DNA from 3 places in the Massilia varians genome. Region 2 is predicted to be linked to each of the others. Evidence: predicted binding sites of a transcription regulator. Region 2 holds the regulator's gene; each other region holds the start of a gene.
What was found. Region 2 encodes sigma-54, which starts transcription at its own class of promoters, with help from an activator protein. Its sites were predicted from a motif close to TGGCANGNAANCTGCTTT; they were not measured.
Positions count from the first base shown of each region.

Region 1: MasN3_RS03095 (TldD/PmbA family protein) is a predicted target of sigma-54. The motif match lies at 7,606-7,623, and genes of this name have one in related genera.
Region 3: MasN3_RS11725 (PEP-CTERM sorting domain-containing protein) is a predicted target of sigma-54. The motif match lies at 2,977-2,994, and genes of this name have one in related genera.

Region 1 covers NZ_AP026966.1:670,979-681,367, forward strand. The annotation lists gene MasN3_RS03065 (CehA/McbA family metallohydrolase) at 1-575, shown strand, start outside; gene MasN3_RS03070 (TMEM165/GDT1 family protein) at 580-1,155, opposite strand; gene MasN3_RS03075 (M1 family metallopeptidase) at 1,287-3,140, shown strand; gene MasN3_RS03080 (serine hydrolase) at 3,170-4,783, shown strand; gene MasN3_RS03085 (S1C family serine protease) at 4,889-6,460, opposite strand; gene MasN3_RS03090 (class I SAM-dependent methyltransferase) at 6,582-7,382, opposite strand; gene MasN3_RS03095 (TldD/PmbA family protein) at 7,771-9,405, shown strand; gene MasN3_RS03100 (TldD/PmbA family protein) at 9,421-10,389, shown strand, end outside.
Region 2 covers NZ_AP026966.1:825,563-835,951, forward strand. The annotation lists gene MasN3_RS03805 (KpsF/GutQ family sugar-phosphate isomerase) at 1-534, shown strand, start outside; gene MasN3_RS03810 (KdsC family phosphatase) at 534-1,076, shown strand; gene lptC (LPS export ABC transporter periplasmic protein LptC) at 1,105-1,707, shown strand; gene lptA (lipopolysaccharide transport periplasmic protein LptA) at 1,743-2,300, shown strand; gene lptB (LPS export ABC transporter ATP-binding protein) at 2,321-3,094, shown strand; gene MasN3_RS03830 (RNA polymerase factor sigma-54) at 3,109-4,584, shown strand; gene hpf (ribosome hibernation-promoting factor, HPF/YfiA family) at 4,643-4,996, shown strand; gene MasN3_RS03840 (enoyl-CoA hydratase/isomerase family protein) at 5,149-6,234, shown strand; gene rapZ (RNase adapter RapZ) at 6,366-7,244, opposite strand; gene hprK (HPr(Ser) kinase/phosphatase) at 7,283-8,218, opposite strand; gene MasN3_RS03855 (PTS sugar transporter subunit IIA) at 8,343-8,825, opposite strand; gene queF (NADPH-dependent 7-cyano-7-deazaguanine reductase QueF) at 9,180-10,010, opposite strand; gene ilvA (threonine ammonia-lyase, biosynthetic) at 10,138-10,389, opposite strand, start outside.
Region 3 covers NZ_AP026966.1:2,579,688-2,590,076, forward strand. The annotation lists gene MasN3_RS11710 (TonB-dependent receptor plug domain-containing protein) at 1-716, shown strand, start outside; gene MasN3_RS11715 (EamA family transporter) at 721-1,557, opposite strand; gene MasN3_RS11720 (MFS transporter) at 1,557-2,831, opposite strand; gene MasN3_RS11725 (PEP-CTERM sorting domain-containing protein) at 3,037-3,702, shown strand; gene MasN3_RS11730 (HD domain-containing protein) at 3,719-4,396, opposite strand; gene MasN3_RS11735 (reverse transcriptase-like protein) at 4,365-5,075, opposite strand; gene MasN3_RS11740 (hypothetical protein) at 5,138-5,767, opposite strand; gene MasN3_RS11745 (hypothetical protein) at 5,955-6,170, opposite strand; gene MasN3_RS11750 (penicillin-binding transpeptidase domain-containing protein) at 6,414-9,443, shown strand; gene MasN3_RS11755 (hypothetical protein) at 9,534-10,389, shown strand, end outside.

The DNA.
Region 1 (10,389 bases), 150 kb from region 2:
ATGGCGACGAGGCAATGGCGCTGTGCGAGGTGATGAACAGCACCGCCTTCTCGACCAACGATACCGAGACCGAAACCCGGCGCAGCAACTTCGAGCAGGCCTGCAACAAGTTGCTGGAAGCGGGCTACCACGTCGCCTTCAGCACCAACCAGGACAACCACTGCGCCAACTGGGGCGCGTCCTACACCAACCGCACCGGCATCCTGCTGCCCAACGGGACGGCGCTGACGCGCGATGCTTTTGTGGAGGCGCTCAAGGCGCGGCGCGTGTTCGCCACCATGGACAAGGGTTCGCAGCTGGTGCTCACGGCGAACGGCAAGATGATGGGCGAGCGCTTCACCAACCGCGGGCCGCTCACGCTGGTTGCCAACTTCGCATCCAGCGCGGGCAAGAAGGTGGCGGCGGTGTCGATCCTGGCCGGCGTGCCGGGGCGGAACGGCAGCGTCACCGAGGTCTCGAACCTGGCCACCAGCACCTTCACGCCGGCGCCGGGCAAGCATTTCTTCTATGCGCGGGTGACGCAGGAAGACGGCAACGTGCTGTGGTCGGCGCCGGTGTGGGTGACGCAGGAGTAGGGGATCAGAAGCCCATGGAGTCGCCTGCGCCCATCAGGGTCGCCATGCCCAGCACCGCGAAGACCAGCGCCGCCAGGCCGTGCACCAGCCGGAGCGGCACGCGCTTGGCGATGCGCTCGCCGAACACCACCGTCGGCACGTTCGCCAGCATCATGCCCAAGGTGGTGCCGGCGACGACCGCCGCCATCGATTCGTAGCGCGCCGCCAGCGCCACGGTGGTCACCTGCGTCTTGTCGCCCATCTCGGCGATGAAGAAGGCGAGCAGGGTGCTCAGGAAGACGCCGAAGCGCGCCAGCGGCAGCTCGTCCGCATTCAGCGTGCTGGGCACCATGACCCAGGCGGCCATGGCGAGGAAGGACAGGCCCAGCACCCAGCGCATCGCGTCCGCGCCCAGCAAGTCGCTCACCAGGGCGCCGACGGCGGCGGCGAAAGCGTGGTTGAGCACCGTCGCCACGAGAATGCCGAACACGATCGGCAAGGGACGGCGAAAGCGCGCGGCGAGGAGGAGGGCCAGCAACTGGGTCTTGTCGCCCATCTCGGCAAGTCCCACGATGCCGGTCGATACGAGAAAGGCGTCCATGAAGCGGCAGATGCGAAAGTCCCGATCTTAGCAGAGCCCCCGGTCCCTGCAGCGCGCGCCAGCCTCGGCCAGGTGCTTTCCGGCCACGATCGAAAATGCTATTCTGCCCGCTTCCTTCCACGCGAGAGACCATGAAGACTAGCACCCTGCTGCGCGCCTCGGCCTGCGCCTTTATCTGCCAGTGGAGCGCCTACGCGTTCGCACTCGACCCCCTCAGCTACGCCAAGTACGACCAGGTCAAGACCACCGCCCTGCACCTGGATCTGAAGGCCGACTTCGCGCGCAAGACCCTGGCCGGCTACGCCGACCTGACCCTGAACTGGGTCGACAAGTCGGCCAGCACCCTGGACCTCGACACCCGTGAACTGAAGATCTCGAAGATCGAGGCGCAGGACGCGAAAGGCGCGTGGAAGCCTGTCAAGTACACCCTCGACAAGCTGGACCTTGAGAAGGGCCAGGCGCTGCACATCGCGCTGCCCGGCCAGCCGGGCAAGGTGCGCATCCACTACCAGACCGCGCCCACCGCGCCGGCGCTGCAGTGGCTCACGCCGAAGCAGACCATGTCGGGCAAGTACCCCTTCATGTTCAGCCAGTCGCAGCCGATCGCCGCGCGCTCCTTCGTGCCGATCCAGGATACGCCCGCGGTGCGCTTCACCTACACCGCGCGCATCCAGGCGCCGGAAGGCATGCGCGTCGTGATGAGCGCCGATAACGACCCCAAGGCCACCGGCAAGGGCGGCTGGAAGTTCACCATGCCGCAGCCGGTGCCATCCTACCTGATCGCCATCGGCATCGGCGAACTGGAAGCGCGCACCCTGGGCCCGCGCACCGGCGTCTACGCCGAGCCGATGCGCATCAAGGCCGCCGAGTACGAGCTGCTTGATACCGAAAAGATGGTGGCCGCGGCCGAATCGCTGTACGGGCCGTACCGCTGGGGGCGCTACGACATGCTGGTGCTGCCGCCGTCCTTCCCGATCGGCGGCATGGAAAACCCGCGCCTGACCTTCCTGACTCCGACCATGATCGCGGGCGACCGCAGCCTGGTGGACCTGGTCTCGCACGAGCTGGCGCACAGCTGGTCGGGCAACCTGGTGACCAACGCCTCGTGGAAGCACTGGTGGCTCAACGAAGGTTTTACTACCTACGTCACCACCCGCATCCTCGAGAAGATGTACGGCGAGGAAGTGGCGACCATGAACCTGCAGCTCGAGCAGGAAGAAGCGCTCGATTCGTTGAATAGCATCCCGAAGGCCAAGCAGGCCCTCGTCACGCGCGACCCGGACACCAGTTCCGAGCACTATACGGACGAAGGTCTGGCCTATCCGAAAGGCGCCTGGTTCCTGCGCACCCTCGAGCAGCGCGCCGGCCGCGCCGCCTTCGACACTTTTCTGCGCAGCTGGTTCGACCAGCACGCCTTCCAGAGCGTGACCACCGACCAGTTCGTCGCTTTCCTGCGCGCCAAGCTGCTGGCCAAGAATCCGAAGATCATGAGCGACGCGGAGCTGGACGAGTGGCTGTACGGCCCCGGCATCCCGGCCAGCGCTACCCGCGCCGTCTCGACCCGTCTGGCCAAGCTGAACGACACCACCGCGCGCTGGCTCAAGGGCGACATCACCACCGCCCAGCTGCCTGCCAAGGACTGGAACGCCGCCGAGTGGATGAAGTTCCTGAACGACATCGACAACAAGGCCGATGCCGCCAAGCTGGAAGAACTGGACAAGGCCTATGGCCTGGCCAGGACCGGCAACAACGAGGTGGCTTTCCGCTTCTACCGCGCTGCGGTACACGCCGGCTACCGCGGCATCCGCCCGAACCTGGAAGCCTTCCTATTGAAGGTGGGCCGCCAGAAGTTCGTGGTGCCGCTGTATGGCGCGCTGCGCGCCAATGCAGAGGACCGGGCCTGGGCCGAGCGCGTGTACAAGGCCGCACGTGAGCGTTACCACCCGGAGACGCAGAGCAGCGTCGACAAGCAGATGAACAAATAACAGACTAGGGGATGAACAGAGTGTTTGCCATGAATCGCATTGCAGCCGCGGCCCTGCTCGCGCTGACCGCCAGCGCCACCGGCGCCGTATTCGCGCAGGACGCCGCGCCCGGCAGCGCCGCCGTCGCGCCTGCCTATGACCTGCGCGCCGACGTCGAGCGCGTCATGAAGGAATTCGACGTGCCGGGCATCGCCATCGCCGTGGTCAAGGACGGCAAGGTCCTGGCCGCCGAAGGCTTCGGCGTGCGCAAGCGCGGCGAGCCGGCCAAGGTCGACGGCAAGACCATCTTCGAGATCGCCTCGAACTCCAAGGCCTTCACCGCCGCGGCGCTGGCCATGCTGGTCGACCAGGGCAAGCTGGGCTGGGACGATCCGGTGATCAAGCACCTGCCGGACTTCCGCATGTACGACTCCTACGTCACCGCCGAGATGACCATCCGCGACCTGCTGGTGCACCGCAGCGGCCTGGGGCTGGGCGCCGGTGACCTGATGTGGTGGCCGACCACCAATTTCACCACCGACGAGATCATCCACAATCTCCGCTACATCAAGCCGGCCACCAGCTTCCGCAGCGCCTACGCCTACGACAACCTGCTTTACATCGTGGCCGGCAAGATCATCGCCGCCAAGTCGGGCAAGACCTGGGGCGAGACCATGCACGAGTGGATCCTCAAGCCGGTCGGCATGACGAACACCACCACCAGCCTGGAAGAGAACGCGAAGTTCGCCAACGTGTCGGCGCCGCACAGCAAGATCAACGGCAAGGCCGTGCCGGTCAAGCCGATGCCGGTGGCGAACGCGGTCGGCGCGGTTGGCATCAACACCAATGCCGAGGACATCGCGCGCTGGATGAACGTGCTGCTGGACAGCGGCAAGCTGGGCAAGGGCGCGGACGGCAAGGACGTGCGCCTGTGGTCGGACAAGCAGGCGCGCGAAATGTGGACCGCGCAGACCCCGATGACCATCAACACGCCGCGCGCGCCGCTGGCCGCCACCAAGCCGAACTTCTACGCCTACGGCCTGGGCTTCCAGCTGCGCGATTACCAGGGCAAGCTGGTGGCGATGCACGGCGGCGCGCTGCAGGGCTTCTACACCCGCGTGCTGCTGGTGCCGGAGTCGAAGCTGGGCATCGCGATCTTCACCAACGCCGAAAGCGGCCCCTCGCTGAACGCGCTGCAATACCGCCTGCTGGACCAGCACCTGGGCGTGGCGCCAACCGACTGGATCGGCCGCATCGCCGACATCGACCGCGAGAACCAGGCCAAGGAAGCGGCCCGCGTGAAGGGCGAAGCGGCATCGCGCGCGGCGGGCTCGAAGCCGTCGCTGCCGCTGGCGTCCTACGAAGGGGAGTATGAGGATGCGTGGTATGGCAAGGCGTCGATCAAGCGCGTGAACAACAAGCTGGTGCTGTCGTTCGCGAAGACGCCGGACCTGACCGGGGAGATGGAGCACTTCCAGCACGATACCTTCATCGTGCGCTGGAAGGAGAGGAACTTCAATGCGGATGCCTACGTCACCTTCTCGCTCGACCATGACGGCAGCATCGAGCGGGTGCGCATGAAGCCGGTGTCGACCGAGACCGACTTCAGCTATGACTTCCAGGATCTGCTGTTCACCCCGGTGAAAAAAGAGAAGAAGGTCTGATCCAAAGCTGGCTGGACGCGCGGCCGGCGAAGCCGACCACCCTACGGTAGGGTGGTCGGCTCTGCCGACCGCGCGTTCAACTACACGTCAAGCCGTCGAAACGCCTTACTTCCCGTTCCACACCTTCAGCATATCCTCCGACCCCTGGGTCCGAATCCCGTTATCCGACAGGATCCCCTCGGTCGCATCCAGCACCGCCTTGCGCGGCAAAATCATGTTCTCGCCATAGCGCTGGTCGAACTTGAACACGACGTGCTCGTCCTTCAGGTCGCGCAGCGTCGACACCAGGTGGGCCAGGCTGCGGATCTTGATGCCGTTGACCGTATCGACCACCGAAGCGAAGCGGTTGTTGTAGCCGCGGATCAGCGGATGCGGGAAGAACGGGCCGCTGATCACCACCAGCTCGTCGCGCGTGGCGTCCGGCGAATCGCCGCGCCGTGTGATCAGGGGGCTGTCGTTGAATGCGTAGGCGTTCGCCGCCGGCGCGCTCGCCATCAGGAAGGACAGGAATTCGCTGGTGGCGCGGGTGAACACCACCGGGCCGTAGACGAAGTAGGACGGATAGCCGCCGTTCAGGTCCGGAATCAGGAGCGGACGCGGGCCGCTGGTCGGCACCTCGACCTTCATCGGCTTGCCGGCGCGGATGATCGACATCGGCACCTTGCCGTTCTTGGCCAGTTGCTGGATGCGGTACTGGAAGCGCACGCGCAGGTTCGAACCCAGCTTCACCATGCCCTGGTTGTCGATCGGGTGTTCGCCGATGTGGGTGACGATGTCGCCTTCCTTCAGCGGCCAGCTGGCGTCGTTCTTGTACGGACGGTGCACCAGCGCGCCTTCCACCGACTTGTCGATCTTCAGGTACTGGCGCAGCCCCGGGTTCTCCAGGTTCTGGAAGCTGTCGTGCAGCAGCGGCTTGCCGTCGTAGCGGCCGTCCGCCACGTCCTTCAGGAACAGCTCGATCTCTTCGTTCGGGATCACGTAGCCGATGTTCTGGGCATTGGCCGCCATCGAGAAGGCCAGGCCGATCATCTTGTCGCCGGCGATCACCGGGCCGCCGCTGTTGCCCGGGTTGATCGGCGCGTCGATCTGGATACGCAGGCCCGAGCTGAACGAGCCGTAGCCGACGAATTCCACGCGCGAGACGATGCCGCGGGTGGTCGACAGCGAGTTGCCGCCTACCGGATAGCCGTAGGCGAACACCGCCTCGCGCACGTCCGGCAGCACGGCGGCGCGCTCTACCTTCGGGCGCTTGTCGAAGAAGGACGGGTCTTCCAGTTCCAGCACGGCCAGGTCCAGGCCGCGCGCCAGCGCGATCACCTTGGCCGGCACCCGGTCGCCCGACTGGCTGGCCTGCACCTCGACCTGGCTGGCGTAGCCGACCACGTGGGCATTGGTCAGGATGCGCTTGCCCTCGATGATGACGCCCGAGCCGGTGACGTCGGCCGGCGAGGCCTTGGTCCAGGGCTTGTACGGGTCCGGACGGCGCACGGTGGCGAAGATCTTGACGACCGAGTTCTCGACCGCCGGCAGGGCCGGGGCGGTGGTGGCGGACGGGGTGGCGACGGCCGGCGAGGGCGGCGTGGCGGGCGTCGGTGCCGGAGGCGGGGAGGTGTCCTGGGCGTGGACAAGGCCGCTCAGGGCGAATGCCACGGCGGCAGCAAGGCATGCGGTTTTCATGGATTCCTTCGGTGGCTCAACAGTACGAGTGGCAAGAATATACACGCTCGCCGCCGAAGGATATACACCAATCGTCACGGGAGGGGCAGCCCAGCGGGCTGCCGGCCTCCGGGTGGAGCGATTACTGCTTGACGAACTTGAGCGTCATGCGGTCGCTCTCGCCGATCGCCATGTACTTCTCGCGGTCCTTGTCCTTGTTCGACAGCACCGGCGGCAGGGTCCACACGCCTTTTTCGTGGTCGGCGGTGTCCTTCGGGTTGGCATTGATCTCGGACTTGGCGGCCAGCTTGAAGCCGGCGCCTTCGATGGTCTTGATGACCCAGGCTTCGTGCACGTAACCGCTCGAGGCCTTGGCGTCCTGCGTCATCGAGGCCGGCAGGCGATGGTCGACGACACCCAGCACGCCGCCGGGTTTGAGCACCTTGTGGATCTCCTTGAAGGTGTTCTTCAGCGCGTCCTCGCCGTTGCCGACCCAGTTGTGCAGGTTGCGGAAGGTGAGCACCATGTCGACGCTGTTCGGCGCCGCGATCTGGTAGGTCGCAGGCGGCTCGAACACGGCCGGGACCACCTTGTCGTAGACCGCCGGCGTGGCGTCGAACTTCTGCTTGAGCGCCATGCCGCCGCGCTTTTCCGGCACGAAGGCCTGGCCTGCCGCGATCAGCTTGCCGTTCTGGCGCAGGTAGGGCGCCAGGATCTCGGTGTACCAGCCGCCGCCGGGCGCCAGTTCCACCACCGTCATGTTGGGCTTGATGCCGAAAAAGCTGAGCGTCTCGTAAGGGTGGCGCGCGGCGTCGCGCGCCTTGTTGGCGGCGCTGCGGTGTTCGCCCGCGATGGCCGCTTTCAGGGCATCGTCCGCCAGTGCGGTGCCGGCGGCGCCGGCCAGGCCGGTGGCCAGCATGGCAGCCAGGATCAGTCGTTTCATCGGTTCGAAGTCTCCAAGTGATTGTGCGCGGCCGGGCGGGACGCCGCCGCCGCGCTGATGATCGGTCACAGCTGCCGGACAGTCAAGCGTTGCTTACGTATGCATATTTCCCTCGTAAACATGTCCGCGCCAGTGTCCGCGGCGGACGCCCGGACAGTCGCCCGGACACTTTGCGCGGACAGTGGGCATCCACTAAATCATGGGCTTAAACCATGCTTTGATCTGGCACAACAATTGCCTATTCAAAATCCCGAGTTGCTGCTAAGGTTGACAGGTTTAGCGAGGCCAACAGCCCCGCCGACACCACTCCCTCCGTAGTAAATACAAGAGCGGGCCGCACCACAAGGCGGGACCGCTGCCCAGAAGTAGGTTGATTTCAGGAGACTTTATGGAACGCCGTACCTTTCTCAATTTCAGCAGCCTGGCGCTCGCCTCCACGCTCGTTCCCTTCACCCGCGCGATCGCCGCGGACGAACTGCTCAGCTCAATGCCCACGGCCGCCAAGAAGGCGCTGGCCGACGTCGCACTGAACGCCGCCACCAAGGCCGGCGCCAGCTATGCCGACGTGCGCATCGGCCGCTACCTGAACCAGTTCATCACCACGCGCGACCTGAACGTCGAGAACGTGGCGAACACCGAGTCGGCCGGCGTCGGCGTGCGCGTGATCGCGAACGGCGCCTACGGCTTCGCCGCCACCTCGGACATGAGCAACGACGGCATCGCCAACGCGGCGCGCCAGGCGGTGGCGATTGCCAAGGCCAACGCCAAGCTGCAGTCCGAACCGGTGCGCCTTGCACCAGTGAAGGGCGTCGGCGACGTCTCCTGGTCCACCCCGATCAAGAAGGACTGGCGTACCGTGCCGATCAAGGAGAAGGCGGACCTCCTGATCGCCGCCAACAAGGCCGGCATGGAAGGCGGCGCGGCCTTCATGAATTCGATGCTGTTCCAGGTCAACCAGCAGAAGTACTTCGCCTCGACCGACGGCTCCTACATCGAGCAGGACGTGCACCGCCTGTGGGCGCCGTTCCAGGCCACCGCCGTGGACAAGGCCACCGGCAAGTTCCGCTCGCGCTCCGGCCTGGGCGCGCCGGTCGGCAAGGGCTATGAATACCTGGATGGCCTCAAGGAGCACAAGATCAAGGCTGCGGGCGGCGTTGCCACCCTGTACACCGATACCTACGACATCATCGAGGACGCGCGCGCCGCGGGCCGCGATGCCAAGGCCAAGCTGACCGCCAAGTCGGTCGCCCCGGGCAAGTACGACCTGATGCTGTCGCCGGAACACCTGTGGCTGACCATCCACGAGAACGTGGGCCACCCGACGGAACTGGACCGCGTGCTCGGCTACGAAGCCAACTACGCCGGCACCAGCTTCGCCACGCTGGATAAATGGGAATCGAAGAAGTTCAAGTACGGTAACCCGATCGTCAATCTGTTCGCCGACAAGACGACGCCGGGTTCGCTCGGCGCCATCGGCTACGACGACGAAGGCGTCAAGACCAAGAAGTGGGACATCATCAAGGACGGCATCCTGGTCAACTACCAGGCCACCCGCGACCAGGCCCACATCATTGGCGAGAAGGAATCGCACGGCTGCTCGTACGCGGACTCGTGGAACTCGGTGCAGTTCCAGCGCATGCCGAACGTCTCCCTCGCAGCGGGCAAGAAGAAGCTGACCCCGGACGAGATGGTCAAGGACATCAAGAAGGGCATCTACATCGTCGGCGACGGCTCCTTCTCGATCGACCAGCAGCGCTACAACGCCCAGTTCGGCGGCCAGCTGTTCTACGAGATCAAGGACGGCAAGATCGGCCAGATGCTGGAAGACGTGGCCTACCAGGCCAACACCCAGGAATTCTGGACCGCCTGCACCGCCATCTGCGACGAGCGCGACTGGCGCATGGGCGGTTCCTTCTTCGACGGCAAAGGACAGCCGCCGCAGATCAGCATCGTCTCGCACGGGTCGTCGACCGCGCGCTTCAACGGCATCAACGTGATCAACACCGCCCGCAAGATCGGCTAAGGCAAGAGGACCCTCATGAGCATCCTTACCCAGGACCAGACCAAGCGCATCACCGACCGGGTGCTGTCGCTGTCGAAGGCCGACGAGTGCACCGTCAACGTCGAAGGCGCGCGCATCGGCAACATCCGTTTTGCCCGCAATGCGGTCTCCACCGCCGGCCTGGCCGACGACACCCGCCTGACCGTGCAGGTGGCCTTCGGCAAGCGCCAGGGCACCGCCACCATCAACGAGTTCGACGACAAGTCGCTGGAAAAGGCCGTGCGCCGCGCCGAGGACCTGGCGCGCCTGGCGCCGGAGAATCCGGAATTCATGCCGGCGATCGCCAAGACCGGCTACAAGTCGTCCGAGACCTACGTCAAGCGCACCGCCGAGATCGACCCGGAATTCCGCGCCCAGGCCGCCGCCTACGCGATGGAAGCCTGCCGCAAGAAGGGCCTGGTGTCGGCCGGCTTCTTCACCGACCGCGAGACCTTTGAAACCGTGGCCAACTCGAACGGCGTGTTCGGCCACCAGGTCGCCACCTCGCTCGACTTCACCTGTACCGTGCGCACCGAAGACGGCCGCGGTTCGGGCTGGGTCAAGCGTTCGGCGCGCGACGTGGCCCGTTTCGATCCGCGCGAAGCGGCCGACGTGGCCATCGAGAAGGCGCTGCGCTCGGTGGACGCCAAGGCCCTCGAGCCGGGCCGCTACACCGTGGTGATGGAGCCATCCGCCACCAGCGACCTCTTGACCTTCATGATCGGCGGCTTCAACGCCCGCATGGCCGACGAGGGCCGCAGCTTCCTCTCTAAAAAGGGCGGCCAGAACCGCCTGGGCGACAAATTGTTCGACCAGCAGGTCAACATCTGGTCCGACCCGTGGGACAAGGACGTGCCGGTGCTGCCGTGGGACAGCGACATGCTGCCGCGCGAACGGACCCACCTGGTGAAGGATGGCCGCATCAACGCGCTGAACTACTCGCAGTACTGGGCCAAGCAGAAGGGC
Region 2 (10,389 bases):
GCCTGCACCCTGAATCTCGCCCCGACCACCAGCACCACCGTCACCCTGGCCATGGGCGATGCGCTGGCCGTGGCGCTGCTGGATGCGCGCGGCTTCCGCGAGGAAGATTTCGCCATGTCGCACCCGGGCGGCGCCCTCGGCCGCCGTCTCCTGACCCACGTGCGCGACGTGATGCGCAGCGGCGACGCGGTGCCAAGCGTATCGCCTGATACGCCGCTCACGCGCGCGCTGCTGGAAATCAGCCAGAAGGGCATGGGCATGACCGCCGTCGTCGACGAGCAGCAGCGTCCGGTCGGCGTCTTCACCGACGGCGACCTGCGCCGCCTGATCGAGCGCGTGACCGATTTTTCGAACATCAGCATCCGCGACGTGATGCACGCCAACCCGCGCCGCGTCCATCCGGAACAGCTGGCGGTGGATGCCGTCGCCGTCATGGAAGAATTCCGCATCAACCAGATGCTGGTCGTCGATCAGGACGGTCGCCTGGTCGGCGCGCTCCACATCCACGACCTGACCCGCGCCAAGGTGATCTGATGAGTGGTTTGATCACTGCAACCGAATTCATGCAGCGCGCCGCGCGCGTCAAAGTGATGATCTTCGACGTCGACGGCGTGCTGACCGACGGCAGCCTCACCTATGGCCCGGACGGCGAAGTCACCAAGACCTTCTACGTGCTCGACGGCCTCGGCATCCAGCTGCTGAACAAGACCGGCGTCAAGACCGCCATCATCAGCGCGCGCAAGTCGCCGATCGTGGTCAAGCGCGCTAGCGACCTGGGCATCTCGCACGTCTACCAGGGCATCCACGACAAGCGCGTCGGCTTCGCAGAATTGCTGCAAGCAACGGGCGTGACGCCGGAGGAATGCGGTTACATCGGCGACGACGTGATCGACCTGCCGCTGTTTACCCGCGTCGGCTTCGCCGTCACCGTGCCGTCGGGCCACCCGGAAGTGCAGCACCGCGCGCACTACGTTACCAAGAACGCGGGCGGCCGTGGCGCCGTGCGTGAGGTCTGCGACCTCGTCATGCGCGCGCAGGGCACCTACGAACAGGCGCTGGCGCCGTATTTCGCTTAATACGGCGATATCGGACACGGGACACGACATGGTCACCTACAAGCGCACCGCCCACCGCTGGAAGCTGCTGACGATCATGATGATCGCGACCTTCTGCGCCTTCGGCAGCTTCTGGCTGGTGCAGGTGATGGAAGGCGAGGGTGGTGACGCCCGCCTCGGCGGACCAGGGGACGAGCCGGACTACATCGTCGAGAACTTCTCCTTCGTACGCATGACGGAACAGGGCAAGCCGAGCTACGTGGTGTCGGGCAAGCGCCTGGCGCATACGCCAGTGGGCGACGTGTCCCAGGTCGAGGCGCCGGTGATGCAGGGCATCACGCCCGGCCGCCCGCGCATGACCATCGTCGCCAACCGCGCCGAGCTTTACCATGAAGAACATCGCGTCGAACTGCTCGGCAACGTCGACATCCAGCGCCCGGCCACGCCCACCAGCGAAGCGCTGCGCGTGCAGACGCAGGCGCTGACCGTGCTGCCCGACGAAGAAATCCTCAAGACAGACCAAGCGATCGAAATGCAGCTGGGGGCCGCCACCGTGACCGGCACCGGCATGGTGGCCAACAACGCGACCCAGAAGCTGCACCTGGCCAGCCGCGGCCAGATCGTCTATCCGCCACGCGCGCAGCGGCAGTAGCGCCGCGCCGCGTCAACCCAGGACAAAGCAAGAACATGAAAAAAATCATCGCTGCCGTATTCCTCAGCCTGGCCGCCTTCGGCGCCTCGGCCGAGCGTGCCGATTCGCTCAAGCAGGCCGTGATCAACTTCGATTCCCTCGACGTCGACGAGGTCACCCAGACCCGCATCCTGACCGGCAACGTCGTGCTCACGCGCGGCACCCTGGTGCTGAAGTCCGACCGCGCCCTGGTGAAGGAAACGCCGGAGGGCTACATGAGCGTGACCCTGACCGCCAACAACGGCAAGCTGGCGACTTTCCGCCAGAAGCGCGACGGCGGTCCCAACCTGTGGGTCGAGGGCCAGGCCCAGCGCATCGAATACGACGAGCGCGCCGAACTGGTCAAGCTGTTCAACAACGCCGAAGTGCGCGAGCTGGAGAACGGCCGCTTGGCCAACGAGATCAAGGGCCCGTTCATCTCCTACGACAACCGCCGCGAAGTCGCGCAGGTGCGCAACGATCCCACCGGCCAGAGCAAGGTCGGCGGCGGCCGCGGCACCCTGATCATCGCGCCGCGCCGTACCGCGGCGCCCGCCGAAGGTGCCAAGCAATGACGGCAGCCATGAGCGCAGGCATGAACGCGGAAGCGGCGACCGCGGTCGACGGCTGCAGTACCCTGATCGTCAAAGGCCTGCAAAAGAGCTACGGCAAGCGCCTGGTGGTGCGCGACGTATCGCTGCAGGTGGAGTGCGGCGAAGTGGTGGGCCTGCTCGGCCCCAACGGCGCCGGCAAGACCACTTCCTTCTACATGATCGTCGGCCTGGTGCCGTCGGATGCCGGCACCATCGACATCAACGGCACCGACATCTCGAGCCTGCCGATCCACCGCCGTGCGGTGCTGGGCCTGTCCTACCTGCCGCAGGAAGCCTCGGTGTTTCGCAAGCTGACGGTGGAGGAGAACATCCGCGCCGTGCTGGAGCTGCAACGCAACGAGGACGGCAAGCCACTGGGCAAGGACCAGATCAACGAGCGCCTCGACACCCTGCTGGCCGAACTGCAGATCGAGAAGCTGCGCGAGAACCCGGCGTTGTCGCTGTCGGGCGGCGAGCGGCGCCGCGTCGAGATCGCGCGCGCGCTCGCGACCAATCCGCGCTTCGTGCTGCTCGACGAGCCCTTCGCCGGCGTCGACCCGATCGCGGTGATCGAGATCCAGCGCATCGTGCGCTTCCTGAAGGAACGCAACATCGGCGTCCTGATCACCGACCACAACGTGCGCGAGACGCTCGGCATCTGCGACCGCGCCTACATCATCAACCAGGGAGCGGTGCTGGCCTCGGGCCGCCCTGACGACATCATCGCCGACGAATCCGTGCGGCGCGTGTACCTCGGCGAGCACTTCAGGATGTAATCAGAGCATCGGGCATGAAACAGTCTCTCCAGTTACGCACGTCGCAGCACCTGGCGCTCACGCCGCAGCTGCAGCAGTCGATCCGCCTGCTGCAGCTTTCCACGCTCGAACTGCACCAGGAGATCGAGCAGATCCTGCACGACAACCCGCTGCTCGAACGGCTCGACGATCCGCTCGACCGCTCGGTGCGGCTGCTGGCGGACGGCGCGATCAATACCGCGCCGGCCAATGGCGAAGCGCCGCCCGCCCCGCCGGATTCGGTGGCGCAGGAGGGCGCGAAGGCCGAGCACGAGGGCGCCGATGGCGAGGGCAACGGCGAGCGCGGCGATGCCGAGATGGACTGGGGTGGTGAAGGCGGCGGGGCGCGCAGCGGCGACGACGAAGACGGCCGCCCGCAGCTGGAAGCCGACGGCATCACGCTGCGCGAGCACCTGGCCGAGCAGATCCGCCTGAGCGCCTGCGGCATGCGCGACCGCGCGCTGGCCGAGCTGGTGATCGATGCGCTCGACGACAACGGCTACCTGGAAGAGCCGCTCGACGAGATCCATGCACGCCTGCCGCAGGAACTCGAGATCGAGATGGACGAACTGCGCTGCGCGCTGGCGCTGGTGCAGAGCCTGGACCCGGTGGGCGTGGGCGCGCGCAGCGCGGCCGAATGCCTGGCCCTGCAGATCCGCCGCATGCCGGGCGTTCCCCTGGTGACGCGGCGCCTCGCCCTGAAAATCGTCGAAGGCTATCTGAGCTGGTTCGCCCAGCGCGAATACACCAAGCTGAAAAAGGCGCTCGACTGCGACGACGAAGACCTGCGCGAGGTGCAGGCCGTGGTCCGCCAATGCAATCCGCATCCCGGCGCGGCCTTCTCCTCGGGCGTATCGGACTACGTGGTGCCGGACGTGATCGTGCGCCGCGCCAAGAACGGCTGGCAGGTAACGCTGAACCCGGAAGTCATGCCGAAGCTGCGCGTGAACAGCCTGTACGCCAACCTGCTCAAGCAGGGCAGGAGCGAAAGCCAGATGGGCGCGCAACTGCAGGAAGCCAAGTGGCTGATCAAGAACATGCGCCAGCGCTTCGACACGATCCTGCGTGTGGCCGAGGCAATCGTCGAGCGCCAGCGCAACTTTTTCAGCCACGGCGCGGTTGCCATGCGCCCTCTTGTTTTGCGTGAGATAGCTGATACACTAGGCCTACACGAGAGCACGATTTCACGTGTAACCACGCAGAAATACATGCTGACCCCGCACGGCATGTTTGAGTTGAAGTACTTCTTCGGAAGCCACGTCGCCACCGAAGCGGGGGGAGAAGCCTCCTCGACGGCGATCCGCGCGCTTATTGCGCAATTGACAGGAGCAGAAGACCCTAGGAATCCTCTATCCGACAGCAAGATCGCGGAGATGCTCGGGGAACAAGGTATGGTCATTGCGCGCCGGACGGTTGCCAAATACCGCGAAGCGCTCAAGATTCCGCCCGTCAGCCTCCGCAAATCCCTGTAAAGCACCTGCCCACTCTCACCTTGTGGCGCGGGCAGGGCACCTTCCCAAAGGAGTGTGTATGAACCTCACAATCAGCGGCCACCATCTCGAAGTCACCCCCGCCATCCGTGAATACGTTCAGAATAAGCTCGAGCGCATCACCCGCCATTTCGACCACGTGATCGACACCCACGTGTTCCTCGCCATCGATAACCTCACTGAAAAAGAAAAACGGCAAAAGGCCGAGATCAACCTACAGGTATCGGGAAAAATTCTGCACGTGGCGAGTGCGGCCCAGGATATGTATGCGGCCATCGACACGTTGATGGACAGGCTGGACAGGCAGGTTCTGAAACACAAATCCATGCTGCAAAATCATAACCACGTGGCGCACAAGCGCCTTCCGGACAACGGAGAAGCCGCCGCTGCGTAACGCACCGTTTGCGAACCAGCTGTAGCACAACAGCAAGGGCGTCTGAGGGGACGCCCTTTTTGCTTTTGTACAATACCTGTTACTTTTTCTTGCTTCCGTATTTGTACAAATGTTCTGTAGAATGCATGTCTTTTCGACCACAGAAGACCATCATGACCGATACCGTCCTGACCCGCGCTGCCAACCGCACCGGCGTCATCACGCTCGACCGGCCGAAAGCCCTGAACTCTCTCTCGCTTGACATGGTGCGCGCCCTGAGCGCCATCCTGCTGCAATGGAAGGATGACGCGGGCATCGACGCGGTGGTCATCACCAGCAGCAGCGAGAAGGCCTTGTGCGCGGGCGGCGACATCCGCTTCTTCCACGAGATGGGCCAGGTCGGCCCGATGGGCGGCAGCGCGCTGCTGGAAGACTTCTTCACCGAAGAATACGCACTGAACCACCTGATTCATTTCTATCCGAAGCCGTACATCGCGGTGATGGACGGCGTGGTGATGGGCGGCGGCATGGGCATCGCCCAGGGCGGACCAGGCTGCGGCCTGCGCATCGTGACCGACCGCACCAAGATGGCCATGCCCGAGGTGAACATCGGCCTGTTCCCGGACGTCGGCGGCAGCCACTTCCTGTCGCATGCGCCGGGCCAGCTGGGCCAGTACCTGGGCCTGACCGGACTGACCATCGGCGCGGCCGATGCGCTCTACGTGGGCCTGGCCGACGTGTTCGTGCCGGGCGCGGAGCTCGGTGGATTGCAGGCGCTGATCGACTCGACTCCCGGCGCGCAGCTGCCGGCGGCGATCCGCGCCTATGCGGCGCAATTCGCGGGCCAGCTGGGCGCGAGCGAACTGCAGGCGCAGCGCGGCGTGATCGACGCGCACTTCGGCGCGGCCTCGGTGGGCATGATCATGGCCTCGCTGGGGCGCGACGAGAACCCGTTCGCGCAGAAGGCGCTCAAGGCGATGCGCCAGCGCTCGCCCCTGATGATGTGCGTGACCCACGAACTCCTGCAGCGCGGCGCCTCGCTGGGCGTGGCGGAATGCCTGCGCATGGAGCGCAACCTGGTGCGCCGCAATTTCGAGCACGGCGAAGTGCTGGAAGGCGTGCGGGCGCTGGTGATCGACAAGGACAACCAGCCGAAGTGGAATCCGCCGGCGCTGGAGGACGTGACGCCGGAAATGGTGGCGCGCTTCTTCGAGCCGGTGTGGCCGGATTACGCGCACCCGCTGCGGCATTTAGCTTGACGTTTCTCGTGGGGTGGTCGGCTCTGCCGACCGCGCGTTCAACTCACCGATGAATTGACGCTGCGCTGCAGATCAAGGACTGTTTGCACGCGCGGCCGGCGAAGCCGTCCACCCTACCTTATCGCGACAAATTAAACAGCCGCGTGGGTCGGCTGCTCGCGGTGACGAATGATGACCCGTTCGGTCTGCCCGAAGTAGGCCCCCAGCCTTTCCGCCATGTAGACCGAGCGGTGCTGGCCGCCGGTACAGCCCACCGCCACGGTGAGGTAGGACCGGTTGTCCGTCTTGAACGAGGGCAGCCATTTTTCCACGAACTTGCGGATATCTTCCAGCATCTCGGTGGCGCTCGGCTGGGCGTCGAGGAAGGCGATCACCGGCTGGTCGCGGCCCGTGAGCGGGCGCAGCGCCAGGTCATAATAGGGATTGGGAACCGCGCGCACGTCGAACACGAAGTCGGCATCCAGCGGCACGCCCACCTTGAAGGCGAAGGATTCGAAGAACAGGGTCAGCGGCGCATGTTCGAGGTCGGCCAGTTCCTTGACCCAGGCGCGCAGCTTGTTGGCGGACAGTTCCGAGGTGTCGATCACGTGCCCCAGGTTCTCGATCGCCGACAGGCGCTCGCGTTCCTCGGCGATGCATTCGATCAGGGTGCGGCGCGCGGCCGGATTCTCGCCCGGGCGCAGTTCGTGCGACAGCGGGTGGCTGCGGCGCGTTTCGGAGAAGCGTGCCACCAGCGAATGCGTGCTCGAGGTCAGGAACATCACCTTGACGTTGTGGCCTTCCTCTCGCAGGTGGCGCACGCTCACCGGCAGTTCGACCAGCGATTCGGCGCTGCGCGCATCCACTGCGACGGCGATTTTTTTCGTGCCTTTCTCACTGACCGCATACACCAGGGCCGGCAGCAGGGCCGGCGGAAGGTTGTCGACGCAGTAGTAGCCTGCGTCTTCCATGACATTCAGGGCAACCGACTTGCCCGAGCCGGAAATACCGGTAATGAGGACGATGTGCATGGTGGGGATGATACCCCAAATGGCGAAGTGATCGTACCTCAGTCCCCGCTCATCGCTTGACGCTGTCTTTCCATGAATTCCTGCAGCGTGTCGATGCCGCGTAGCTGCAGGATGGTGTTGCGCACGGCGGCCTCGAGCAGCACCGCGATGTTGCGGCCGGCCGCGACCGGAATGACCACCTTGCGGATCGGCAAGCCCAACACGTCCTCGGTCGGGTGATGGAAGGGCAGGCGTTCGACCTCTTCGTCCAGCGCGCCGCGCTTGACCAGGTGGACGATCAGCTTGAGGCGCATCTTGCGGCGCACCGCGGTCTCACCAAAAATCGCCTTGATGTCCAGCAGGCCCAGGCCGCGCACTTCCAGCAGGTTCTGCAGCAGCGGTGGGCAGCGGCCCTCGATCATGTTCGGCGCGATGCGCGAGAATTCCACGGCATCGTCGGCCACCAGGCCATGCGAACGCGAGATCAGTTCCAGGCCCAGCTCGCTCTTGCCCAGGCCCGAGTCGCCGGTGATCAGGACGCCCACGCCCAGCACGTCCATGAACACGCCGTGCATGATCACGCGCTGCGCCAGCTTCTTGGATAGATACACGCGCAGGAAGTCGATCACCTGCGCCGCCGGCAGGGGCGTCGAGAACAGGGGAATGTTCTGCTCGTCGCAGATGGCCAGGATGTCCGGCGGCGTTTCCAGACCCTGCGCGATGATCAGGGCCGGCGGACCGCCGCCGATCAGCTCGCCGATCACGTGGGTGCGCGAGCTGGACTTCAGGCGGTGGTAATAATTCAGTTCCTGGTGTCCGAACACCTGGATGCGGCCCGGGTGGATCAGGTTCAGGTGGCCGACCTGGTCCGCGGCCGAGGCCGCGTCGCCCGCGATCTGCCGCTCGCCACCGGGGAAGCCCGCGAACCAGCCTAATTGGAGGCTGTCGCGGTTGTCATCGTACAAACGCTGGATGGTCAGCGGAGTCTGCAGCATTGGCATGTCGTTCCGTACGCGGCGAATTGCCGCGTAGACAGTCTAATACAAATAGGCGCTTCGAAGAACCGTAGCGAGCACCGCAGTCCGCCAGTGCAACGCGCAGTAGGTTGTTCGAGGCGCCTTAGCCCAAAGCTTGCAGACTGGGTTGCCAATTGATGATGCGTTCGTGGACCGACTTCGGATCCGGGTCGGTGGCCAGCGCGGTGCGCACGGCCTCGTCCGAGAACAGCTCGGCGATTTCCGACAGGATTTCGAGGTGCTGCTGGGTCACGTGGTCCGGGATCAGGAGGAAGAACAGCAGGCTGACCGGCTGGCCGTCGGGCGATTCGAAGGGAATCGGCTCCTTCAGGCGCACGAAGGCCGCTAGCGGCGACTTCAGGCTCTTGGAGCCCTTGATCCGCCCGTGCGGCACGGCGACGCCATGGCCGAGACCAGTGGAGCCGAGGCGCTCGCGTGCGAACAGGTTGTCCGACACGGTCGAACGGGCGATGCCGCAGTTGTTCTCGAAAATCAGACCGGCTTGCTCGAATGCACGCTTTTTGCTGGAAACTTCCAGGTCCAACTGCACGTTCTCGAGCGAGAGGATTTTGCTAAGGTTCGTCATAACTTATAGCCATGCACAGGGTGGGGTGTGCTTGCGAGGCGGAATTATAGGCCGGTTTCAGGATGGTGACATTCGATTTCGCCATCTGTACAGGCATACAGTCACCTACATGGGGACAGTATGGCGAAAGCGTAGTGTTTTGCCATGAAACCGGCTTGGCAATTAAACGCAATTTCCTAAGTGAAATCGCCAGGAAAGCGCCGCAAATCGAGGTGCGAAGGCGTTCGCACCATCTTTTCCATGCACTGTGCCCGTTTTTTGAGCACGCGGTCCGGATGCCGTTTTTGTATCAAAAACCTGGGCCCGGTGTGGCTGAAAACGCACAGCCGGCTTGCAAACGTGCGCGCTTTCGGGTTATTGACGCGCGGTGCGCAGGTTGTCCGGCTTGCCGGTGCTGAAATTGGCGCGCCAGGGATTGATGTCGAGGCCGCCGCGACGGGTATAGCGTGCATACACCGCCAGCTTGGTCGGCTTGCACTGGCGCAGCACGTCCATGAAAATGCGCTCGACGCACTGCTCATGGAATTCGTTGTGTTCGCGGAAGCCGATCAGGTACTTGAGCAGGCCCTCCTGGTCGATCTGCGGACCGACGTAACGGATCTGCACCGTGCCCCAGTCCGGCTGGCCGGTGACCAGGCAGTTCGATTTCAGCAGGTGCGACACCAGGGTTTCCTCGACTGGCGCCTCGTCCATGTTCGCGCTCAGCAGCTGGGGCGAGGGGACGTACTGGTCGATCTCGACGTCGAGGCGGTCGAGCAGGGTGCCGTCGAGTTCGCCCATCTTCAGGCTGCCGAAGGCGTCCGGCGTGGTGATGGTCACGTGCACCGGCGCGCCGAAGGCGTTCGACAGGTCCTGGCGCAGCAGCTCGGCCAGGGCGTCGGTGCCGGCCACGCGGGTCTGGTTGAAGGAATTCAGGTAGAGCTTGAACGACTTCGATTCGACGATGTTGGGCGAATCGGCGGGCGCCGTGATGGTCGCGATCGCCACCTGCGGCTTGCCGCGCATGTTCAGCCACGACAGTTCATAGGCGTTCCAGATGTCGACGCCGAAGAAGGGAAGCGTACCCACTCCCAGGCCGATCTCTTCGCGCTTCTGCAGGCGCGGGATCGGGAACAGGAGCTCGGGGGCGTACTCGCTCTGGTACGCGGAGGTTTTGCCAAGTGGCGATTGATCAGGAGTATTCATAGAATTCTGGATGCTTGTGGCATCCGTAGGGTGGTCGGCTTTGCCGACCGCGCGTTCAACGAAAAGTTGCGCACCACAATATGGATAACACTGCGGTGCGGAATGTAGGGGTGCGATCAGCCGGAGGCTAGGCGCCCAGGAACAGCTTGTACACCGGATTGGCACTCTCGTCCCAATACCGGTAGCCCAGCGTCGCCAGGAACTGCCGGAACTCATCCATTTCCGCCGCCGGCACCTGCAGGCCGACCAGGATGCGTCCCACGTCGCCGCCCTGGTTCCGGTAGTGGAACAGCGAGATGTTCCAGTTCGGCGCCATGCTGTCGAGGAAGCGCATCAAGGCCCCCGGCCGTTCGGGGAACTCGAAACGATACAGCAATTC
Region 3 (10,389 bases), 1.8 Mb from region 2:
TGAACAGCATCGTGCCGCGCCGCTCGGAATGGGAAAACAACAGCCCCACCGAAGCCGATTTCCAGGGCAACCCGAACCTGAAGCCGGAACTGGCCTGGGGCCTGGATGCCGCCTGGGAGCATTACTGGGCCGAGGGTGCGATGCTGTCGATCAGCGGCGCCGTGCGCCGCATCGACGACTACACCAGCAACGACATCTACTTCGACGGCCTGCGCTGGATATTCACGCCCGTCAACGACGACCGCGCCGTCATGCGCAGTCTGGAGATCGAGACCAAGTTCCCGCTCAAGTCGCTGTACGCCGGGGCGCCGGCGATCGACCTGCGCGCCAGCGTCAGTCGCTACTGGTCGCAGGTCGAATCGGTGCCGGGGCCGCACAACCGAATGGAGCAGCAGGTGCCGCTCACGGCCAACCTCGGCGCCGACTACAAGTCCGGCGCGCTGGCGCTGGGGGCCAGCGTGGCCTACCGGCGCGGCGGCTACGTGCAGGTGGCGGCCAACCGCGGCTTCTACCGGGTCGGCCGCACCGACCTCGATACCTATGCGGCCTGGACCTTCAACCCGAAGACCGTGCTGCGGGTCGCGCTCTCGAACCTGCTGGAACAAGGCAACTCCTTCGAGCCGAGTTACTACGATCCGGTGTCCGGACTGGAAAAGCGGCGCTGGAACTACGCGAACGGGATCAAGCTGCGCACCACGCTGGAGATGAAGTTCTGACCCTTCACGCCAGGCGCAGCACCACGGCGCCGCCCGCGATCAGGACGGCGCCGGCGACGCGCGCCGGACCGACCCGTTCGCGCAATACCGAGGCCGCGATGAGCGCGGCGAACACGATCGAGGTCTCGCGCAGCGCCGCCACCACGGCGATCGGCGCCAGCGTCATCGCCCACAGGGCCACGCCATAGGAGCCGGCGGTGGCGAGTCCGCCGCCCAGCGCGAGCAGGGGTTTGGCCGCCAGGTAGGCGCCCAGGGCGCCGAGCCGGCGCTTGACTGCCAGCGCCCCGCTCACGCCGATGCCGGTGAGCAGGAACAACCAGGCCGTGTACGCAGCCGGCGCGCCCGAGCGGCGCACACCCAGGCCGTCGACCAGCGTATAGGCGGCGATCACCAGCGCCGTGAGCAGGGCCAGCACCAGGGTCCTGCGCGCGCAGCGCAAGCCCCCGCCGCCCACGCAGATCACGGCGCCGCCCGCGCCGACCAGGGCGAGCGCCGCCAACTGGGCCTGGTCAAGGCCTTCGTTGCCGCTGTTGAGGAGAGTCACCAGCACCGGCGCCGCGCCGCGCATCAGCGGATAGGCATGGCTGATGTCGGCATCGCGGTAGGTGGCGGCCAGCAGCAGGTAGTACACGACTTGCAGCAAGCTCGAGGCCGCGAGACAGGGCCAACTGGCCACGGCGGGAGCCGGCAGGAATACCAGCGCGATCGCGCCCAGCAGGCCTGCTCCGAGCGTGATGGCGGCTGCGGCCAGCAGCGTGTCCGGCTCCGCCTTGATCGCGGCGTTCCACCCGGCGTGCAGCAGGGCGGCGCCGAGGACGGCCGCCAGCACCGACTCCGGCATCAGGCCCGCATCTCTTCTTTGCCCTGGCTTTCGCCATGGCTGTCGTGCACGCGGTGGGTGCGGAAGTAACGCCAGGCCACCAGGATCGCCACCGTTTGCATGCCCGCGCACAGCAGGAAATGGCTGCCGATGCGCCAGTCGCCCGGCGGCAGGTGGCTGACGCTGGCGAGGATGACGGTGCCGATGATCGGCGTGATGATCACCCCCAGGCTGCTGATCGACTGCAGCGAACCCATGAGCTCACCCTGCTGGCCGGCGGGCGTGGCCTTGGAGACGATGGCCTGCAGCGCCGGCGTGGCGGCGAAGCCCAGCACGTTGCACAGGATGAGGGCGTACATCATCCAGCCCTGGGTCGCCAGGCCGTAGCCGAGCAGGGTCACGGCGCCCGAGGTGATCCCCATCAGCGACAGGCGCACCTCGCCGAAGCGCCGGATCAGGTGGGCCAGCAGCCAGGCCTGGACCACGGCGGACACCAGGCCGACGCAGAACATGGCGATGCCGTTGTCGCGCGGAGTCCAGTCGAAGCGGAAGGTGGTGTACAGCACCCAGGTCGACTGCAGCATCATCTGGCCGAAGGTGACCAGGGTGATGACGACGATCAGGCCGCGGATGTCGGTGCGCTGCACAAGGCGCAGCAGGGCGGCCAGGGGATTCAGGCGCGCCCAGGCGAAGGGCGGGCGCTGGCCGGGCGGGAGCGATTCCGGCACGAACAGGAAGCCGTAGACCAGGTTGGCCGCGCCCAGCAGCGCCGCCACGTAAAAGGGCAGGCGCAGGTCGCTGTTGCCGAGCAGGCCGCCGAGCATGGGGCCGCAGATGAAGCCCAGGCCGAAGGCCGCGCCGATCTTGCCGAAGCTCTTGGCGCGGTTTTCCTTGGTGGAGATGTCCGAGGCGTAGGCCGCGGCCACCGACATGCTGGCCGAGGACATGCCGCCGATCATGCGGCCGACGAACAGCCAGAACAGGCTGGGCGACCAGGCCGTGACCAGGAAGTTGACGCACATGCCGCCCATCGAATACAGCAGCACCGGGCGGCGGCCGACGCGGTCGCTCAGGGCACCCAGGGCGGGCATGAACAGGAACTGCAGGATGCCGAAGGTCGCGGCCAGCACGCCGAACCACAGGGCCTGGTCGTCGCGCGCCGGGACAAACTGCCCGACCAGAAGCGGCATCACCGGCACGATCAGCCCGATGCCGAGCATGTCGATGAAGATGCAGACCAGGACGAAGTTCAGTTTGCCGGGGCTGGCGATCGGCAAGGCGGTGGGGCTGGTCATAGATGCCTCGGAGGGGATGACATTCGACCATCTTAGCATTGGGCAAGCATCCTTCGGACAGGTCGGCGCCCGGCGCGTCGAAAAATTTGACAGCCGCGCCGCACGCGAATAGTGATTTCCGGTTTGCCGCCCGTTGTAACAGGTGTGGCCTGTCTCTTGCTTTTGCCAGCGGTGCCGTTCCTGGCAGCCAATATTGGGGATAAAAATGACTTACCTGAAAAAGATTGCTTCCGCCTGCGCCGTCGCCGTTGCGTTCACCGCTGGCAGCGCGACCGCCGCCCCGATCGTCCTGGACTTCGAAGGGATCGGTGATTTCGTTGCGATTCATAACTTTTACAACGGCGGCACCGACGGCAACGGCGCCACCGGCACCGATTACGGTGTCAGCTTCTCCCAGGATAGCGTGGCCCTGACCGATTCCGATGCCGGCGGCTACGGCACGCTGGCCGGCATGCCCTCTGGGCTCGGCGTGCTGACCTTCTTCAGCGGCGCCGCGGCGGTCATGAACGTGGCGGCCGGCTTCGATACCCGCCTCGGTTTCCACTACGCGGCTGGGGATCCCGGGTTCGTCCGTGTGTTCGACGGCCTGAACGGAAGCGGCAATCTGCTCGGCCAGCTCGCACTCGGCACGAACCTTGACAACTGCCTGGACGTGGACAACCTGTTCTGCAATTTCAGCCCGGTCGAACTCCTGTTCGACGGCACCGCGCGCTCGGTGGCCTTCGGCGGCCCTGCAGGCTGGCTGGTGTTCGACGACGTCAGCTTCGGCGCCGCCGAGGACGAACCGGCCCCGGTTCCCGAGCCGGCGACGCTGGCGCTGTCGATGCTGGGCCTGGCCGGATTGGCTGCCGCGCGGCGCAAGGCGCGCTAAGGCAGCGCTGTCTTCCTCAGGCGCTTCCGGGAGCGCCGTTTTCGCGCGCGAACTCCTCGCGGAAGGCCATCAGCCGCGCCAGCCTTTCCTCGGCCAGGGCGCGCCCGGCCTCGGTCTGCATCATGCCCGGCAGCCTGGCCAGCTTGACCATGATGTGGTCGAGCGCGTAGCTGCGGTCGTCGAATTCGCGCGCGCTGCCGAGCGGATCGCTGGGGTGGGCCAGGCCTGTCCCCATGCGGCCGGCGATGTAGAACATGCGCGCCAGGCCGACCGCGCCGAGGCCGTCCAGGCGATCGGCATCCTGCACGATCTTCGCTTCCAGCGTCTCGGCCGGAATGTTGGCGGAAAAGCTGTGCGCGGCGATGGCATGGGCGACGGCGTCGAGGCGCTCGGGCGGGAAGTTCATCCACGCCAACTGGTGGCGCGCCAGCTGGGCCGAGCGGGTCGAGGCCTGGGCGCGGTCCGGGTCGTTCTTCGGCAGATTGACCAGGTCGTGCAGGTAGCAGGCGGCCATCACGACCAGGGCGTCGGCTTGCGGGTGCTGCGCCAGCAGCGCCTGGGCATTGCGCCAGACGCGCTCGAGGTGGGCGCTGTCGTGGGCGCCGTCGCCGCCGCTGCTGCCCGCGGCCAGCGCGGCCAGGCGTGGGCGCCAGGTGGCCAGATCAGTCTTCGGTTCGTTCTTGGTCGGGTGCATGCGTTTCCATGGTCGGTGGGGGAGGAACGGCGCGCTGCGACAGCGCGTCCGCTTCCAGGTTCTTGTGGCGCGGAATCCAGCGCAGCGTGCTGCCCGGCAGGCGGGCGAGCAGGGCGCGCGCCCGCGCGCGGTAGGCGCGCAGCGCCGGGGCACTGGCGCTGTCGGGCGCATGGACGTCGTCGATCACGACCTGGCTGTCGCCCTCGATGGCAAGCTCCGGCACGCCATGCGCGATGGCCGCTTCGAGCACGGCCAGCAGGGCCAGGTATTCCGCTTCGCTGCTGTTGCCATGGCCGGCATCGCGCGACAGCTCGATGCGCAGTCCGCCGGGCCCTTCGAGCACGGCGCCGATGCCGCAGCGGCCCGGATTGGGCCGGGCCGAACCGTCGAAGCGGGCGCGCCATGCGGGCGTGGGAGGGTTCGCCCCGCCGCGCCGGGCCAGCGCCGCCGCGGCCAGGGCGCGCCGCGCCGTGGCGCCGTGCTCGCTGCGCAGGCGCTCGGCGGCGCGCGCGGCCAGCAACCGGTCGAGCCCGGCCACGCCGGCGCGTAGGGTCAGGGTGGCGCGCAGCGCTTCGGCTTCCGGCACCCCGGTGCGGGCGGCGAGCTTGCGGCTGGCGGCGAGTTCTTCCTTGAAGGCGGCGGCAAGCAGGGCGGCGTGGTCGGGAGGAGGACAGGACATCGCGCAAGGATAGCAAATAGGCAGCCGAAGCTGCCTGTTTTTCCGTTGCTGGAGCGCCCCGATCAGCGGCGGTAGGGATTGTCCGGACGGCTGTCGTAGCGGTTCGGGACCCCGTCGCCGTCGATGTCGCGGTCGCGGCGGTTGCGGATGCCGTCGTTGTCGAGGTCGCGGTCGCGGTAGTTCGGCACGCCGTCGCGGTCGGTGTCGCGGTAGCCGCGGCGCTCGTAGCGGTCGGGGATGCCGTCGCGGTCGCGATCATAGCGGCGCCAGTCGCGGTAGTAGCCGTCGCGGCCATCGCGGTAGTAGTCGCGTCCGTCGCGGTAGCCGCCGGCGTACACCGGTGCATAGCCGCGCCGCTCGTAACGGTCGGGGACGCCGTTGCGGTCGCGGTCCCAGCGGGCCGGCTCCATGTACCAGCCGCCGCCGCGCTGCTGCCAGCGCGGCGCGTAGTACACGTAACCCGGGCGGGCGGCGACGTAGCGGCCCGGCACCCAGGCATGGCGGTGGCCGCGCCACTCCCAGTAGCCGGGCGCCCAGACATGGCCATGGCGCGGTCCGGGGATGCGTTCATAGATGGGCGCGGGCGGGGCCGAGCCGATATAAATTTGGAAATCGGTCTGCGCCATCGACGGCAGCGGTGCGAAGGCGGCGCCAAGGGCGATCAGGGCAGCGAGGGTGAACGTGGGTTTCATGTCGGGTCTCCAGATCCAGGAACGGATGACCCACTATATCGCCGGGAACCGGCGCCAGGCAGCGCTGAAGCAGATACTTACAAGTGATACAGATCGGGAGCCGGGCTCCGCAGTAGCGTGATACAAATCGGGCCGTAATGGGCCGCCCGCTGTCGCGCCGCGGCGACAACGGGCAGGCCTGCGGCACTCATCCGCGGCTCCCCGCAGCCTGCTTTTCTTCGCTCGACAGGCGCTTGGCGCTGACCGTCACGACCGCCATCTTGTCGCCGCTGGCGACCATGGCCGCGTCGGCGCTGTAGTTGCGGGCCTGGGCTTCCGGAATGGTGTCGATCAGGTAGCTGCCCGAGACGGCGAGGCTCATCGCGACGAGGAAGACGGCTTCCATATGCTTCATGATGTTCATGGTATTTCTCCTTGCAGGTGGGTTGTCGATGTGTGCACTGTAGGCCAAGCCAATCCGGGCCGCGAGCGGCGTGCGACGGGACGCGGAAAACGGGGAACAAGCTGTCGAAAAATGCGCGTGAACGTGCGCGCGCTTCCTTGCGGCGGATGGGTTTCACCCGCCCCCGGCTAGGTGTCTGCGAGGCGGCCGCCACCGCGCCGCGCCTATCGCGACCCACCGATGCCAGCCACGTTCAGCACACTCATGGATTCCTTCGCCGCCGGCCGCACGGCGCGGCGGCGCGCGCGCAACCTGCGGCTCGGCGCCGGGCCCGGTAGAAGGGTTCGGCTGCCGGTCACACCGTGGTTGCTGCTGGCCTGCGCCGCGGCGCTGCTCGGCGCCATCGTGCTGGCGAAGGCGGCGCGCACGCTGGCATCTTCCAGCGCGCACGCGGCGGCGGGCGAGTCGCCGGCGCTGTCCGCGTTTCAGCCGCTGCTGGGCGGCGTGACCGTGCGCGTGCCGCGCGAGCCCGGCATCGAGATCGTCCAGCACGGCGCCAGCGCGCTGGTGGTCGCCTCGCAGATGCGCCTGGCGCCTCCGGTGCGGGTCGACCTGTGCGCGCAGCCGGTGCGCATCGGCTATCCCTTCTCCGAGGCGGCCGCAGCGGGGCCGGCGCGCAGCGTGTTGCTGGCCGCGCCGGGCTCCGCCATGCCGCGTGTGGACCTGCGCGTCGACGCCAGGGGCGCCGTGCGGCTGGCCTGGAATGCGGGGAGCGGCCGGGCCGCCTGGGTCGGCGACGCCGGCAATGGCGGCGTCGTGCGCGGCGCGCGTGGCGCAGGCCTGTTGGGCACGTCGGGCTGGCTGGTGTGGCGCGACGGCGCGCTCAGGCTGACGCGGCGGGCCAGCAGCGGCTGTCCCTCGGCCGGCGAACTGCTGGTGCAGCGCGCGGCCGTCGGCCAGGGCGCGGCCGGCGCACTGGTGCAGGCCTTCGGCCCCGGCACGGCGCTGCCGGCGCTGCAGCTTAGCGCCGGCGAACATCGGGTGCCGGCCAAGCCACCGCGCGGCCTGGAAGACGCCTTGCTGTTCGAGCAACTGCAGGCGCGCGGACTGGTCCGCCTGGGAAGCGACGGCCTGGCCGAGGTGGCGCCGCGCGACCTGGCCACCTGGACGATGGCCAGCCCCGACGCACGCGCGCCGCTGCCGGACTGGGAACAAGCGCGCCTCGACGAGGAAGGCCGCAAGCTGCTGGTGCGCCTGTACTACCGCGCCGACGGCGCCTTCGTGCGCGAGCAGCTGCGCGTGTTCAACAGCGAGCGCCGCCTGCTGGCCTGGCGCGTGCGCGCGCACAGCCGGCAGCTGTGGCAAGCCAGCGTCGGCGGCGTGCCGGTGGCGCAGGACGACGGTCTGCCGGTGGCCGCCATGCGCCTGTTCGCGCGCCTGCCGGAAGGCTGGGCGCCGTGGGCGCGGGTGGGGGCCTGGGACGGCGGCGGCCACGCCGCGACTGCGCGCCTGAGCCTGGACACGGCCGCACCGACCGAACTGCTGCTGGCCGGCCGACTGCGCCGCGTAGAGGGAGCGAGCGCCTCCGTGAGCGGCGTGTGCGACGGGCGCGCCTGCCGCGAGCGCGACGCCGTCCAGCGCGTGCTCCTGACGCCCCTGCCGGGCGCGCAGCGCATCGTGCTCGAGGTCGAGCCGCTCGAACTGGCCCGGCTCTCGGGCAAGGCCGACGCCGCCTACCGCCACGTGCGCGCCGAGGGCGGCCGCCTGGCCTGGCAGGCGCTGCACGGGTCGCACGCCGCGGCGCGCCCGGCCCTGGCCGAGGTCCGGCTCAGCGCCCGTAATGGCGAAAGCCTGTGGACGGATGGCAGGCCCAGCGCCGCGGCCCAGGCCGCCGGCCTGGCGCCGCTCCTGGGCGTGCATCGCGACCATGCGTCCAGCGTGGCCGGCATGCTGGCCCGGCTGCCGGGCAGCCGCCACGCGGCGCGCCTGAGCCTGGACCTGCCCCTGCAGGAAGCGGCCCAGGCGGTGCTGGATTGCGTCGGCCTGCGCCAGGGTCGCTGGGACGGCAAGCGCTGCCTCGGCGCGGGCAGCGTCCCGGACGGGCGCCAGGCCGGCCTGGTGCTGCTCGATGCCGGCAATGGCGACGTGCTGGCCGCGGCCGGCGGCGGCACGGGTGCGGCGGACGCGTCGCGCTGGCCGGAAATCCGCGACTTCGATCGTGCCGATCCCGCGCGCAGCCCCTTGCGCCTGCCGGCCTTCCAGCACGACGGCGGCGCTCGGCGTGCGCCCGGCTCGACCTTCAAGGTGGTCACGGCCCTCGGACTGGAGGCGGCCGCGCGTGGCGACGCCCGCCTGCAGCAGCTGCTGGCCGGCATGCCCCTGGGGGCGATCGACGCCATGGCGGGCGAGGCGGGCTACGGTTTTCGCACCGGCGCGCCCAGCTATCCGCAAGCAGGGGGCGCGCGCATCACCAACTTTCGCGAACAGCTGGCCGGCAGCCGCGCGGTCGAGGGCCGCTTCGGGCTGGCCCAGGCGCTGGCGCACAGCGTGAACACCTGGTTCGCCTGGACCGCCGAACTGGGCGACCATAGCCTGGGCGGCGCGCCGCAGGGCGGAGTGCCGGGCGTGCGCGAGATCGAGCCTGGCGCGCTGGATGCGCTGCGCCCGGTCGCCGGCATGGCGCGCCGGCTCGGTTTCGGCACGCCGCTGCGCCTCGACGGCGGCCTGCTGCCGCCGGACTTCGCCTGGTCCGCCTGGGATGCGCTGCAGGCCAGTGCGTCCATGCTGGACCCGATCCAGACCCGCCATGAGGTGCGCCAGATGGCGATCGGCCTGCGCATGCAGGCGACGCCGCTGCAGATGGCGCTGGCCGCCGCCGCGGTCGGGCAGGGCCGGATCGTGACGCCGCGCCTGCTGCTGGAGCTGGACGGACGCAAGGCGGCAGCCGAACCGGGCGCGGAACTGGGCGTGCGCCTCGACCGGGTGCGGGCCGGCATGAAGGGCGTGATCGATGGCGGCACCGCGGCCGGGGCGTTTCGCGGCAAGGAGTTCGACGGCTTGCAGGCCGGCCTGTTCGGCAAGACCGGCACCGCGCCGACCGGCGAGGATGGCATGGCAACCGTCTGGTTCATGGGCTGGCTGGAACCGGGCAGCCTGCCGGGCCAGACCCGCCGGCTCGCCTTTGCCGTCTTCGTCAGCGAGTCCAGGCTGACGGGCGGCGCCCATGCTGCACCGGTCCTTGCCGGCTTGTTGCGTTCCATGCAAGCGCAATCCCTCGAACAGAAGGGGGATTGACCGCCATCTGCGCGCCCGGATTTTGTGTTTGTATGGCATCATCTGTTGACAATCCGCTTGTGCGCGGACGGCCATGAGGATGAGGAAGGTATGCGTTTGCCGGGAACCCGGTACCAGGAGCACGGTTGGGAGCAGGTCCGCAAATTGCTGGGGCAATGCTCGCTGCAGGCGCTTGCCCGCATCGATCCGGTCCGCCTGCTCGAAGACGGCGGTACCGAGGTCCTGCCGGAGTACGTCGATACGGTGGCGCTGGCCCTGCATGCCGGGCGCCGCGGCGGGCAGCCCGGCAACAGCTACGGCGACAGCGTCCTCGAGCTGGCGCTGAGCCTGGTCTACGAGCTGCAGGCCCGGCCAGGCGACTGGGCGGCCTTGTGCGCGGCGGTGGCGGGCGAGCATGCGCGCATGGGCGCTTTCTGGACGGCGCCGGGCGGCGACGCGCTGCTGCGCAAGAAATTCAACGACGTGTACGCGGTCCTGCGCGACAAGGTCGACAGCGACAACTACCAGGCCGCCTGCGGGCGTCCCTGCAGCCCGAACCGGATGTACGCCTACCGGATGCTCGACACCGCCTACGGCGAGCTGGCGCGCCTGTTCGCGTCCTGGCGCGAGCATCGCGAACAGGTCGGGACCATCCTCGGACGCACGATCGAGGCCGAGCCGATCGAGGCGCGCCGGCTGCGCAGCGTGCTTGACTGCCGGCCCGAATGGATCCTGCGCTGGAGCGAAAGCCTGGAGCGTTTCACCGGCGCGGCCGGACCGCTGCACACCCGCTCCAAGCGCTTTGCCAGCCTGAAGGACCAGCCGGACAAGATCGGCGCCATGCTGCGCGAGATCGGCGAATACGAAGCCCTGTCCGCCAACCAGGACCGCGACTGGCTGCAGGACGGCAGCGACGCCACCGCCTGGCTGGACGACTATTGGCGCGTGCTGGGCGACTCGGCGGCGG